Regions from separate parts of the Rhizobium sp. AAP116 genome, predicted to be linked through region 1. Evidence: predicted binding sites of a transcription regulator. Region 1 holds the regulator's gene; each other region holds the start of a gene.
What was found. The regulator LexA, encoded in region 1, represses DNA repair genes until DNA is damaged. The targets are predictions, from matches to a motif close to TGTTCNNNNTGTGTTCNG.
Positions count from the first base shown of each region.

Region 2: the regulator LexA is predicted to act here: its motif matches at 1,138-1,155, upstream of IP85_RS06415 (PA0069 family radical SAM protein).
Region 3: the regulator LexA is predicted to act here: its motif matches at 2,964-2,981, upstream of IP85_RS20645 (putative DNA modification/repair radical SAM protein).

Region 1 is NZ_LJIB01000003.1:49,624-53,781, reverse strand. It holds gene IP85_RS02340 (VOC family protein) at 1-150, opposite strand, end outside; gene IP85_RS02335 (DUF1003 domain-containing protein) at 171-719, opposite strand; gene lexA (transcriptional repressor LexA) at 929-1,645, shown strand; gene IP85_RS02325 (ComEC/Rec2 family competence protein) at 1,639-4,011, opposite strand.
Region 2 is NZ_LJIB01000007.1:214,920-219,077, reverse strand. It holds gene IP85_RS06430 (4-(cytidine 5'-diphospho)-2-C-methyl-D-erythritol kinase) at 1-16, shown strand, start outside; gene moaB (molybdenum cofactor biosynthesis protein B) at 13-561, shown strand; gene IP85_RS06420 (glycosyl transferase) at 562-1,083, opposite strand; gene IP85_RS06415 (PA0069 family radical SAM protein) at 1,215-2,372, shown strand; gene IP85_RS06410 (ribonuclease HII) at 2,514-3,191, shown strand; gene IP85_RS06405 (F0F1 ATP synthase subunit B) at 3,366-3,845, opposite strand; gene IP85_RS06400 (F0F1 ATP synthase subunit B) at 3,851-4,158, opposite strand, start outside.
Region 3 is NZ_LJIB01000043.1:106,615-110,772, reverse strand. It holds gene IP85_RS20650 (UdgX family uracil-DNA binding protein) at 269-1,729, opposite strand; gene IP85_RS20645 (putative DNA modification/repair radical SAM protein) at 1,729-2,958, opposite strand; gene greA (transcription elongation factor GreA) at 3,226-3,702, shown strand; gene IP85_RS20635 (glycosyltransferase family 4 protein) at 3,725-4,158, shown strand, end outside.

The sequences.
Region 1 (4,158 bases):
CACACAGGCATTCTCCGTGCCGAACGGGTGGCGGGCATCCGCCGCAACGGTAAAGCCGAGACGCCCGAGCCTGTCGCGGGCGGTTTCGAGCTCGAAGACCGGCAGGACGAGATGATCGATGGCGCGGGCTGAGGAAATGGGATTGGACATGTTTGCTCTCGATTAATTCTTCAGTTTTGAGAATTGTGCGCCTTGCTTGAAAGGGTCTCGATCGCCTGGCGCAGCGCATAAATCTCCTGGCGCGCCTCGCGCAGCTCTTTCACCACCTCCTCGTCGATCTTGTGGTGCAAGGCCAATACCTCGATCTCTGCCTTGAGATTGATCTCGTAGTCTTTCGCCGCCATGAAGCGATCCCGCTCGGTCTGGCGGTTCTGGCTCATCATGATGATGGGTGCCTGGATGGCGGCGAGCATCGACAAGAGCAGGTTCAGGAAGATGAACGGATAAGGATCGAGCGCACCTGTTGCCAGAATCACCGTATTGAGGATGACCCAGGCGACCAAAAACAGCATGAAGCCGATGATGAAACCCCAGGAACCACCGACCCGTGCGATGTCATCAGCGACCCGCTGGCCGAACGTGGCATGAGCCAGAAAGTCCTCGCCGGCATTGGTCGACACCGTGCGTCGCTCGCGCGCCCGCTTCAGCACCTTCTGCTCTGCTGACGAAAGATCGGATGACGACTTCCCCAGAACGAGCTTCTCGATATCCTTCAGCATTTACAGCATCCTTGAGGGCGGTTTGCCTGATGTGTGGGGGCGGATCTGCACTCTCCCCTGCAACACGCCAAAATCCGACAGTTTCAAGACCTTTGTCCGCGGCTATCGCATTTTATCACTGGCTCTTCACAAAAATTTATCCCCTTGCGGAACACAACTGGAACATATAGTGTCTGTTCTGTATTTGTTTCACCTCGGGGGCACCGCATATGCTGACGCGCAAGCAACAGGAACTGCTTCTCTTCATCCATGAACGGATGAAGGAATCGGGTGTCCCGCCGTCCTTCGACGAGATGAAGGATGCGCTGGACCTCGCATCGAAATCCGGGATCCATCGCCTGATCACGGCGCTCGAGGAACGCGGCTTCATCCGACGCTTGCCGAACCGGGCTCGTGCACTGGAGGTCATCAAGCTTCCGGAAGCCTATTCGCCAAGCATCCAGCCGCGCCGCGGCTTTGCGCCGAGCGTGATCGAGGGCAGTCTCGGCAAGACGCCGCCGGCGCCAGCACTGACAAAGCCGCCGGTCGAAGACAACGGCTCGTCCGTCTCGGTTCCGGTCATGGGCCGAATCGCAGCCGGTGTGCCGATTTCAGCCATTCAGAACAACACTCACGACATCACGGTACCGGCGGAGATGATCGGCGCGGGCGATCACTACGCGCTTGAGGTCAAGGGCGATTCGATGATCGAGGCCGGTATTCTTGACGGCGATACGGTTATCATCCGCAATGCCTCGAACGCCAATCCCGGTGACATCATCGTGGCGCTCGTCGACGACGAGGAGGCGACACTCAAACGCTTCCGCCGCCGCGGCGCATCGATTGCGCTGGAGGCCGCCAATCCGGCCTACGAAACCCGCATCTTCCCGCCGGATCGCGTCAAGATCCAGGGCAAGCTGGTGGGCCTCATTCGCCGCTATCACTGATCGGGCTCCGGCCTCGGTCGGACGTTCCTAGTCGGACCCGCAAATTCATGCGTGTTATCGGAAAGGCCGCTGCGCCAGTCGTAGAGACGGTGCGCCGTCCAGGGTCTGGAGGGTCCGTCGAGCGCTGACCTGACCGTCATGGCTTGTGAGGTGGTGGCTAGGCCCGCGACCTCGAGGGAGCCGGTTGCGCGCTGGCTCGCCTCGGAAATCAGGAGCGCGCCAGAGCGGCAGGTTTTGGCGCGCGTGCGCGCCGACAGAACCACGATATCAGCGCGGTCGCAGGCTGCGCCGATGAGGTCCGGGCGTTCCAGCGTCAGCAGCGTGTTGCCGTTCTCCAGTCTGATGGCACAGGCCTGCTTTACGCAGGTGAACTGTTCTCTCCCGGCGGCCTTGAGTAGGCTATCAAATACAGCCTCTGCGAGTTTGCGCTGCTCCTCCGACAGTGTTTGGCCATTACGCCATTCTGGCGCTGGCGGCAGGGGGGCGGTCTCGAGCATCACCGGGCGCCTTGGTTCATCGATGCCGAGCACGGGTCGCCATTGATCGAAGATGAAGGCAGGCGGGCGGGCTCGGTTGATTGCAATGATGAACGTGTCGTCATTTGCGACCCGAATCGCGACCAACCGAGCGTCCTCGCTGATCATCAGTTCGCCACCCGGGGGTCGTGGAGCAAGGAAGGCAGCAGCGAGCGTTGCGACGATGAGAGCCGTGCCGACATGCCTGATCGGGGTTCTGAGTAGCATCAGCAAGAGCATGCCGGCGATTGCGCCGGGCATGAACCATGCCGGCAGACGCGGGAAGACGTAACCGCCGCCCCAGCCGGAGACGGTGTGAGCGACAATGAGCACCATTTCCAGGCCCTGGCCCATGATCCAGAAGAACGGCGCGTCGAGGCCAAATGGCATGAGCAGCATGGCAATGAAGCCGGACGGCATCACGATCAGCGAGATCAGCGGCATGGCGGCGAGGTTTGCCTCCAGTCCATGGGTCGACAGCCGGTGGAAATGGCTGATGGCAAAGACTGCGGTCGAGACCCCGCCGATGAAGGAGGTCGCCAGTGTACCACCGACGAAAATGGCAAACCCGGCCACAATCCGCATGGCAAGCGATCGGGCCCTAGGCAGGATCGCGCGCGGTCGCGCCCGCCACCCGGCGTAACCGGCAATCAGGGCTGCAGTCGCCGCGAAAGACATCTGGAAACTCGGCCCCATGACGGTCGAGGGCTGGACCGCGAGGATCGCGGTTGCCGCAAGCGCGAGATTGTGGAGGCTGACCGCCGGGCGGTCGAAGAGGACGGCGCCGAGCATGACCGCCGTCATCAGATAAGCCCGCAGCGCCGAGACCTGGTAGCCGGAAATGAGCACATAGCCGGTCGTCGCCAAAAGCGCGCCGGCGGCCGCGATCTTCTTTACCGGAAAGCGATGCGCAAAAGTCGGCATGAGGCTCAGAAGCCCTCGCAATCCGACGAAGAAGATACCGGCGGCAAGCGCCATGTTGAGACCCGAGATCGCGGTGATATGGGCGAGGCCCGAGACGCGCAGGGCCTCCGTCGCCTCTTCCGACATCGATCGGCGTTCGCCGGTAATGATCGCAGCGGCGAAGGCGCCAGGATCTCCGGGCAGGATGCTGCGAATGCGACTTGAGATGCGATCCCGGAGCGAGAACAGGGCCGCGTCGAAGCGCGCCCACAGACCCTTTTCCTCCCATGAAGCGGAGTTTTTGGCCTGGGGCGGACCGAGGAAGAAGCCGACAGCGCCGATGCCGGCGAAGTAGCTTTGGAAGCTAAAGTCGTTCAATCCCGGCAAAGCCGGACCTGACGGTGGTGACAGACGGGCGCGGCCGCTCAATTGCTCGCCGATGGCAGCTGGCACATGCTTGCTTCGGGCAAGGAGGGACACGCGTCCCGGCGACCGGCGAATGCTCGGCTCTGCGGTCTGGATTACGCGTAACACGTAACGCCATTCACCGCCCGCCCCCTGCTCCCGTCGCTCGACGACCCCGGTGACCGTGGTGACGAGCGGCTGATCGAGGATCACGGTGGACGCTCGCCGTGTCTCCCATTCGGCCATCAGCATGCCGAGAAGGATCAGGCACAAACTCCACAGGACCACATGCGCCACGGTGTCGCGCATCGCCCGCAAAAGTGCAAAAGCCAGGCAAGCAAGGAGCAGTCCGAGGACGATAGCCGGCGGTGGTTGCCCGACGGAAAACCAGATTGCAGCACCCGCGCCGAGCCAGACAGGCACGAAGAGGAAAAAATGCCCGTGCCGACTTTCGTCTGAGACGTACTGTCGAACCTGCCTGAGAATGCGGTGCAAAACAGCGCGAGCGGCGACAGCACGGCCGATCGTCGTCAAACCGGGCATTGCGCGTTTTTCGAGTGGTCGAGGCAAGTCTCGCCGGCCCGGTATACCACCGGACCGGAGGTGCCCTTCCCCCTGTATTTCCGCTACTTCCCCCATCAGCCACACCCGGCCGGATCTACCCCATCTGCAGACAAAATAAGCGAAAAC
Region 2 (4,158 bases), on a different contig from region 1:
GGGAGAGAGCCGATGAGCCGCATCGACGAAAGCCGCCCCTTCATTCCCGTTGGCATTGCGGTGCTCACCGTTTCCGACACCCGCAGCCTTTCCGACGACAAATCCGGGGACACGCTGGTCGCGCGCATCGAAGAGGCTGGTCACCGGCTTGTTGCCCGGGCGATTGTCAAGGACGACAAGACGACGATCCGGGACCAGGTCGAGACCTGGACGAAGACGCCCGAGATCGATGTCGTCATCACCACCGGTGGCACGGGCTTTACCGGGCGGGATGTCACGCCCGAGGCCTTGGAGCCGCTGTTCGAAAAGCGCATGGACGGCTTTTCCGAAGTCTTCCACCGCATCTCCTATGACAAGATCGGCACCTCGACGATCCAGTCCCGCGCGACGGGTGGCGTTGCCAACGCCACATTCATCTTCGTGCTGCCGGGCTCGCCCGGCGCCTGCAAGGATGCGTGGGACGGTATCATCAAGCCGCAGCTCGACTATCGGCACATGCCCTGCAATTTCGTGGAAATCATGCCCAGGCTCGACGAGCATCTGAAGCGCAGCCAAGGCTGATCAGCGGCGCGCCTCGCGGGCGACCCAGGACGGAATGATCTCGGAGGCGAGACGGCGCGGCTTGTGCCCGCGCGCCAGCTGAAGCAGTTCCCTGCCCTCGCCAGCCAGCCCCTGTGCCTGACGTTTCGGGATCAGCAGACCATTCTCGAGCAGCGGCGTCGAGCGGGTCAGCCGGCGATAGAAGGGCTGCCGGTAAAGCCGCGATTCGGAGAAACGGGCGGGCGCCTTGTTGAGCGCGACATACTCCGCAACCTCATCCACCCAGCCCTGGCCGAGCCGCGCACCGGGTTCGATGAGCAGCAGCCATTCGCCCCGCGCCGTCGCCAGCACGTCCTTCATGTCCCATTGCTGATAAAAGCGGCATCCGGCAGCATCGGCAACCAAGGACGAACCATCGGTCGAGCCGTGGTCAAGCACGATGACATCGCTGACCAGACCCTCGACAGCGCCGGCCACCAGCACGGACAAGGTCTGTGCGAGCTCGGGTTCCTGGTCGTGGCATTCCATGATCACTGTCAGCATTGCCTATATCTATCGCATTGCACAAAGTTTTGCCACAGACAGTTTTCCGAAGTTTGTTCTTGCATTGTTCTCTTTTTGCCGCTAGGAATAAAGTCATTGAGCGAGGCTTGAACGCCCGCGAGGAGCCAAACATGACCGAGCTGTCTCTTGTGAGCCAGGCTGCCTTTCAGCCCGGCAATACGGCAGATATTGCCGATGCGCTGATGAACGCGTCCGGCATGCGGATCGAGATCGATCGGCGGCGCGGACGTGCGGCCGGGATCAATCCGGCCGGCCGGTTCGAGAGCCAGGAGCGCGTCGCCTTCGATGACGGCTGGCATACGCTCGAGGACATGCCGCCCTTCAGGACCGAAGTTCAGGTCGAGAAGCCGCGCACGGTCATCACCCGCAACGATTCACCCGACATTCCCTTCGACCGTTCGATCAATCCCTATCGCGGCTGCGAGCATGGCTGCATCTACTGCTTCGCCCGACCGACGCATAGCTATATGGGCCTGTCGGCAGGCCTCGACTTCGAGGCCAAGCTGTTTGCCAAGCCGGATGCGCCACGCCTGCTGGAACGGGAACTGTCGAAGCCGGGCTACAAGGTGAAACCGATCGCGATCGGCACCAATACCGATCCCTATCAGCCGATCGAACGGGAATGGCGCATCATGCGACAGATCCTGGAAGTCCTGGACAAGGCGAACCATCCGGTTGTGATCGTGACGAAGTCCGCGCTCATCCTGCGTGATATCGACATCCTGACGTCGATGGCAGAGCGCGGGCTGGTGAAAGTCGGCATCTCGGTGACGACGCTGGATCGCAAACTGGCACGGACGATGGAGCCCCGTGCCTCGACACCGGCCAAACGGCTGGAGGCGATCAAGACGCTTTCAGAGGCCGGCATTCCTGTGGCCGTTATGATGGCGCCGATCATTCCCGCTCTCAACGATCACGAGATCGAACGGATTCTCGACAGCGGCAGGGCCGCAGGGGCGACAGAGGCAAGTTATGTGCTTTTGCGCCTGCCGCTCGAAGTGAGCCCGCTGTTTCGCGACTGGCTACTGCAGAACTATCCGGACCGCTATCGTCACGTGATGTCACTGGTTCGCTCGATGCGCGACGGCAAGGATTATGATGCCGAATTCGGCAAGCGGATGAAAGGGGCCGGTCCCTATGCCTGGCAGATCAGCCGTCGCTTCGAGATGGCGACCAAGCGGCTCGGCCTGATGCGCCGCAGCCTGCATCTCAGGGAAGACCTGTTCATCTCGCCCGACAGCGACGGAGTGCAGCTCTCGCTGCTCTGACTTGGGTTTGTTTTCGTATTCCGGTGCTGTTGTCCGCCGCCTCGCACCGGATGTAGTCCCTGGTAAGCCGCCCCTTTCGCCATGATCGCGATTGGGACCGGGGACTTGCAGGAGGTCGGGTGCGCGTGCGATTTCTGCCGCATGAAACGACGCACGCCACCCGATTCTCCTGGCCTCTTTCCAGACTTGCCCCTCGTCCCGGATTTCTCACTTGAGAGCCGCGCCAAGCGCCAGGGCCTTTGGCCGGTGGCCGGGACCGACGAAGCAGGACGCGGGCCTCTGGCAGGCCCGGTGGTCGCCGCAGCCGTGATCCTCGATCCGAAGCGGATCCCCGACGGGCTGAACGACTCCAAGAAGCTTTCCGCCGCCCAGCGTGAGGTCCTCTATGAGCATATCCTGGCCGAAGCGACCGTTTCGATTGCGTCCTCCTCGCCCAAGCGCATCGATCTCATCGACATCCGCAAGGCGAGCCTCGATGCCATGCGCCGGGCCGTGGCCGGCCTCGATCAGGAGGCCCGGCATGTGCTCGCCGACGGTCGCGACGTGCCGATCGGTCTTTTGTGCTCGGGTGAAGCCGTGGTCAAGGGCGACGCCCGATCTGTCTCGATCGCTGCCGCCTCGATCGTCGCCAAAGTGATGCGGGACCGGATGATGGTGAGAGCTGGCCTCGTCTATCCCGATTACGGCTTTGAGGTCCATGCGGGCTACGGCACGGACCGCCACCGCAGCGCGATCGTGACCCACGGCCCCTGCCCGTTGCACCGGATGAGTTTCCGACCGTTGAAGATCACCGCCACGCAAGCGGACGCAGACCTCTAGCCCTCACATCTGCGCGTACCTGCAACCACAACCGGGCATACACGGCACCGAGCACTGACGTGCCATGCGTCGCGCTTCATCCATCTCGACAGGCTACACATCGAAAAAGAAAACGCCCCGACCGGAGACCGGTCGGGGCGTCACAATCAGCAACTTGTCCGCGGTCGGCCGAACTCAATTCAGGCGCGACTTCACTTCACCGACGGAGGCCTTGAACAGCGACTGCTGCACGGCTTCGTCGGACTTCTTGGCCAGGACCTTCTCGGCAGCTGCGATCGCAAGGTCGACGGCTGCAGCGCGAACGGCGTTCACGGCTTCGGTCTCGGCCTGCTTGATCTTCTGCTCGGAGAGTGCGTTGCGGCGTGCAACAAACTCTTCGGTCTTCTGCTTGGCTTCCGCGGTCAGGGCAGCGGCCTCGCGCTCGGCGGCGGCCACGATGGCTGCAGCCTCGGCTTCGGCTTCCTTGCGCTTGCGCTGGTATTCGGCCAGCAGGTGCTGAGCCTCTTCGCGCAGGCGCTTGGCTTCGGCCAGCTCGTCGCGGATCTTGTCGGCGCGCTCATCCAGAGCCTTCGCCATCATGCCCGGTACCTTCAGGTAGGCGAGCAGGAGGAAGAAGAGGACGAGGGCAACGAGCGCGAAAAATGAAGAGTCCATGATGCTTAGGCCCCCTGCTTTGCGACGCCGGAGACGGCGGCCTTGATGTCGGCCGCGGTCGACTTGGCGCCGATCAGTTCTTCGACGATTGCGCCGACGGTGTCGATCGCGATCGTGTCGACTTCGGCGAAAGCGCGCGCCTTGATGTCGGCGATGCGGCTTTCGGCAGCGGCGATCTTGGCGGACAGTTCCGTCTCGATCGCAGCACGCTCCGCATCGGCCTTGGCCTTGGATGCATCACGAGCGGCAGAAGCGATCTGGCCGGCTTTCGCCTTGGCAGCCGTCAATTCGCGCTCGTAGGTTTCGATGGCAG
Region 3 (4,158 bases), on a different contig from region 1:
ATGAACGGAAGATTAAAGGGAGAGATTGCGAGCGGCGGCCACTCCGGCAGTCGCGGGAGCCCGGTCGATCAGCGCTGAGAGTTCGCCGCAAGACGGGAAAAGAAGCCGCCCCTTGGATCGGCATGGCGCGCGACAGCTTTGCCGGCGGGTTCGCTCTCTGTTACGCACTGGCGACGGCGACGCTCCTCCTGCCGCCGCCATTGCGACCGATGTGTATGTGCGAACTGCAGTCGAAGAAAGCCGCATCGACGGCCACAGAAGCACCTCGTCAAAGGGCTGGCAGCGTGTCGAAAAGCCGCCGCACGCCTTGAAGATCCGACCGAAAGGCTTCTAGGCTGCGCGCTTTCAGATCCTCGTCGGGCATCCTGAGGATCGCCGCTGGATGCGTCGTGACAAGCAGCATTCGGTTGTCCTGCATCGGGATCGGCATACCCCGCACCTCGGCGATCGGACGGCTTTCGCCCGTCAGAGACAGAAAGGCGGTCGCACCGAGCGCCACGACGATGCGCGGCCGGATGATCTCGATCTCCTTTGAGACCCACCAGCGGCAATGCGCCACCTCACCGGCTTCCGGACGCATATGGATCCGCCGCTTGCCGCGCCGCTCGTATTTGAAATGCTTGACGGCATTGGTGACGTAGACTTGAGTACGGTCGATCCCTGCCGCCGCCACGGCCTCATCGAAGACCTGGCCAGCCGGACCGATGAACGGCTTTCCCGCCAGATCCTCGGTATCCCCCGGCTGCTCACCGACAAACATGATGTCGGCATCGGCGAGCCCCTCGCCGAACACCGTCTGTGTCGCATGGCAATGCAGCGGGCAACGCGTGCAGCCAGCCGCTTCCTCCCGCAGCCGTTCGAGCGGCGGCAGATTGACCGACGCCTCCTCGTCTTCTCGTTCACGCCACTGCGCCTGCAGCCGCTCGTGAAAGGCCGGCGGCTGGCTCGCCTGCCGCTCTGCCATCTCGGCGACCCGCCGCTCCGCACCCGCAATCAGGTCCGGAATGAGCGAGGCCTCCGGCATGTTCTTCCAGTATTTCTTCGGCATTTCCGACTGCATTGCCTTGATCTTCAACCGCGCCGGATTGAAGATATTGGCGAAATAGGTCCGCCAGAGCTCGTCGGTCTCATCCTCCGCTTCCGGCCGGGCGGCCGGCTCGCGCGACGTCTTGAGCTCCTGCCCGTTCCACGCGGCCGAGCCCTTCGGCGTCGCGATCAGCCAGTCCATGTCGGTGAAGCGCCGCTGGAAGAAGCCGGCAGTGCGCGACACTATGAAATGCTCCGGCTCGAACCAGGCAACGAAACGCCGCCGTCCCGCCTGCAAGCCCTCGACTTCGCGGAACCGCACGAAGGCCTTCATCTTGTGGCTGTCGCGCCTGATGTTCTTGATCAAGCGGACGAGGTCCGAGACGTCAGGATCGGAGCTAACCTGCAGAAGGCTGCGTTCCGCCTGCAGCCGCCAGAGAATGCGATAGAGAAGTGAAAATCGAGCCGGATCCGTATGGCAGATCACCGCCTCCGCCGCCTCCATGAAGCCCTTCGGCACGACGATCCCGGAAGGCACATCGACAGGCCCGGTCTCTGGCGGCATCGCGCCGAAGAGATCGCCCCCCTCGCCCGAAAGCTGCCAGCGAACCTGACCGGGTGTCACCCGATCAGCCAGGAGCGAACGTGCAGCATCGCGCCACTCGTCGAACGCCCCTCGCCCTTCGAGCGTGACGGTTCGCATCAGAATAGCGACAGCTGCTCGGCCGGCGGCGCAAACACCGCTCGCAAATCGGTCCGATCGAGGCTGCGATTCGGCGACCATCCCTCGGCGACGATGAAGGACCGTACCTTCTTGAGCGACACACCGAGACGCGTCAGGTCCTCGAGCCGCACGCGCCGATGACGGCGGGCCGAGAGCAAGCCGTTCACAGTCTTCGTCCCGAAACCCGGGACACGCAGTAGCGTCTCCCGATCCGCCTTGTTGACATCAACCGGAAAACGATCGCGGTTCGCCAGCGCCCAGGCAAGCTTGGGATCCAGCTCAAGATCGAGCATGCCACCCTGCCCGATCGACGAAATTTCCTCGACCGAGAAACCATAGAAACGATAAAGCCAGTCCGCCTGATAGAGCCGATGCTCGCGCATCAAGGGCGGCTTGATCAGCGGCAGGTTTTTCGAGCTGTCGGGGATCGGGCTGAAGGCGGAGTAGTAGACACGCTTCAACCCGTAACTGCTGTAGAGCCGCGCGCTGGAGCCGAGGATCGTCGCATCATTGGCGCCGTCAGCCCCGACGATCATCTGGGTACTCTGGCCGCCGGGCACGAATTTCTTGCGCCGTCCGGTGAGCGTCGGCTCGCGCGCCTCGTCGATCTTCAGCCTCAGATCCGCCATCGAGCGGCGGATGTTGACCGGACGCTTCTCCGGCGCATAGCGCTCCAGCCCGTGATCGGTCGGCAGCTCGATATTGATCGACAGGCGATCGGCATAAAGCCCCGCCTCCTCGACCAGATGCGCGGATGCCTCGGGGATGGTCTTCAGATGGATATAGCCGCGAAACTCGTGCTTGGTGCGCAGGTCCCTGGCGATCTTCACCATTTCGGCCATCGTATCATCCGAGGACTTGATGATCCCGGAGGAGAGAAACAGGCCCTCGATGTAATTGCGACGGTAGAATTCGATCGTCAGCCAGACGACCTCGTCCGGCGTGAACCGCGCCCGTTCGACATTGCTCGAAGAGCGATTGATGCAATAGGCACAGTCATAGATGCAGAAATTGGTGAGCAGGATCTTCAGAAGCGAGATACAGCGGCCGTCAGGCGCGTAGGCATGGCAGATGCCCGACCCCTCTGTCGAGCCGAGACCGCCAGAGGCGGACGAGTCGCGTTTGGTCGTCCCGCTGGACGCGCAGGAGGCATCGTATTTCGCAGCGTCGGAGAGAATGGCGAGACGTTCTTTGAGCGACTTCTTCATGGGAATGTTCTCTATACGTTCCCATGACAATGGTCAAGTTTCCGCCTTGCGACATTGCGTCCACCGGGCACCATGATCGTTGATTTCGCTGATTTTTCTCGCCGTCAGGTCGGCTTTCGGAGGCGCCCGACGAAAACTCTGGAAATTGCGCAAAGCATTCTGCTATAGTCTGCCGTAACGTGATTTGTGACTGGTTCCGCAGCTTTGCTTCGGAACCTGTTTTCTTTTGTGCCCGCGCTCGCGGCCATGAAGACGAAGGAAGAGGAAATGGTAGACAAAGTACCGATGACGCAGAACGGTTTCGAAAAGCTCAGCGAAGAGCTGCGCTGGCGTCAGCAGGAAGAGCGTCCGCGCATCATCGAGGCAATTGCCGAGGCGCGCGCTCATGGCGACCTTTCCGAAAATGCGGAATATCACGCCGCCAAGGAAGCACAGAGCCACAATGAGGGCCGCGTCGGCGAACTGGAAGACCTGATCGCCCGCGCAGAGGTCATTGACCTCTCGAAGATGTCTGGCTCGAAGATCAAGTTTGGCGCGACAGTCAAGCTGATGGACGAAGACACCGAAGAAGAGAAGACCTACCAGATCGTCGGCGACCAGGAAGCCGACGTGAAGGCCGGCCGCATCTCGATCTCCTCGCCGATCGCCCGCGCGCTGATCGGCAAGGAAGCTGGCGACAGCATCGAAGTCGTCGCCCCCGGCGGCTCCAAGGCCTACGAGATCCTCGCGGTCAAGTGGGGTTGATCTAGGCCGGAAGGGCTCCTCTGTGGCGCAATCCCTCGACGACATCACGGTGATTGCGCCGCATTTCAAGCGGCGCCTCTCCGGCGTGACATCGACCGTGATCCAGCTCGTGCCGGAACAAAGGCGCCAGGGTCTAGGCATCCTGACGCTTGGTCCCGGCCTGCCCGGTCACCTGCCGAAAATGCGCTGGGCCGAGCTACCCGGCCTCTGGAAGCGGCCGAACGCTACCCCTGCCCGCGTCTGGCATGCCCGTCGCAACAACGAGATGCTGGTGGGCCTGATCCTCCGCAACATCTTCCGCATGCCGCTGAAGCTGCTCTTCACGTCTGCGGCCCAAAGGCATCACAGCCGCTACACCCGCTGGCTCATCTCGAAGATGGACGGCGTGGTTGCGACGAATGGAAAGTCCGGTTCTTTTCTCAAGGTCCCGCATCGCGTCATTCGCCACGGCGTGGA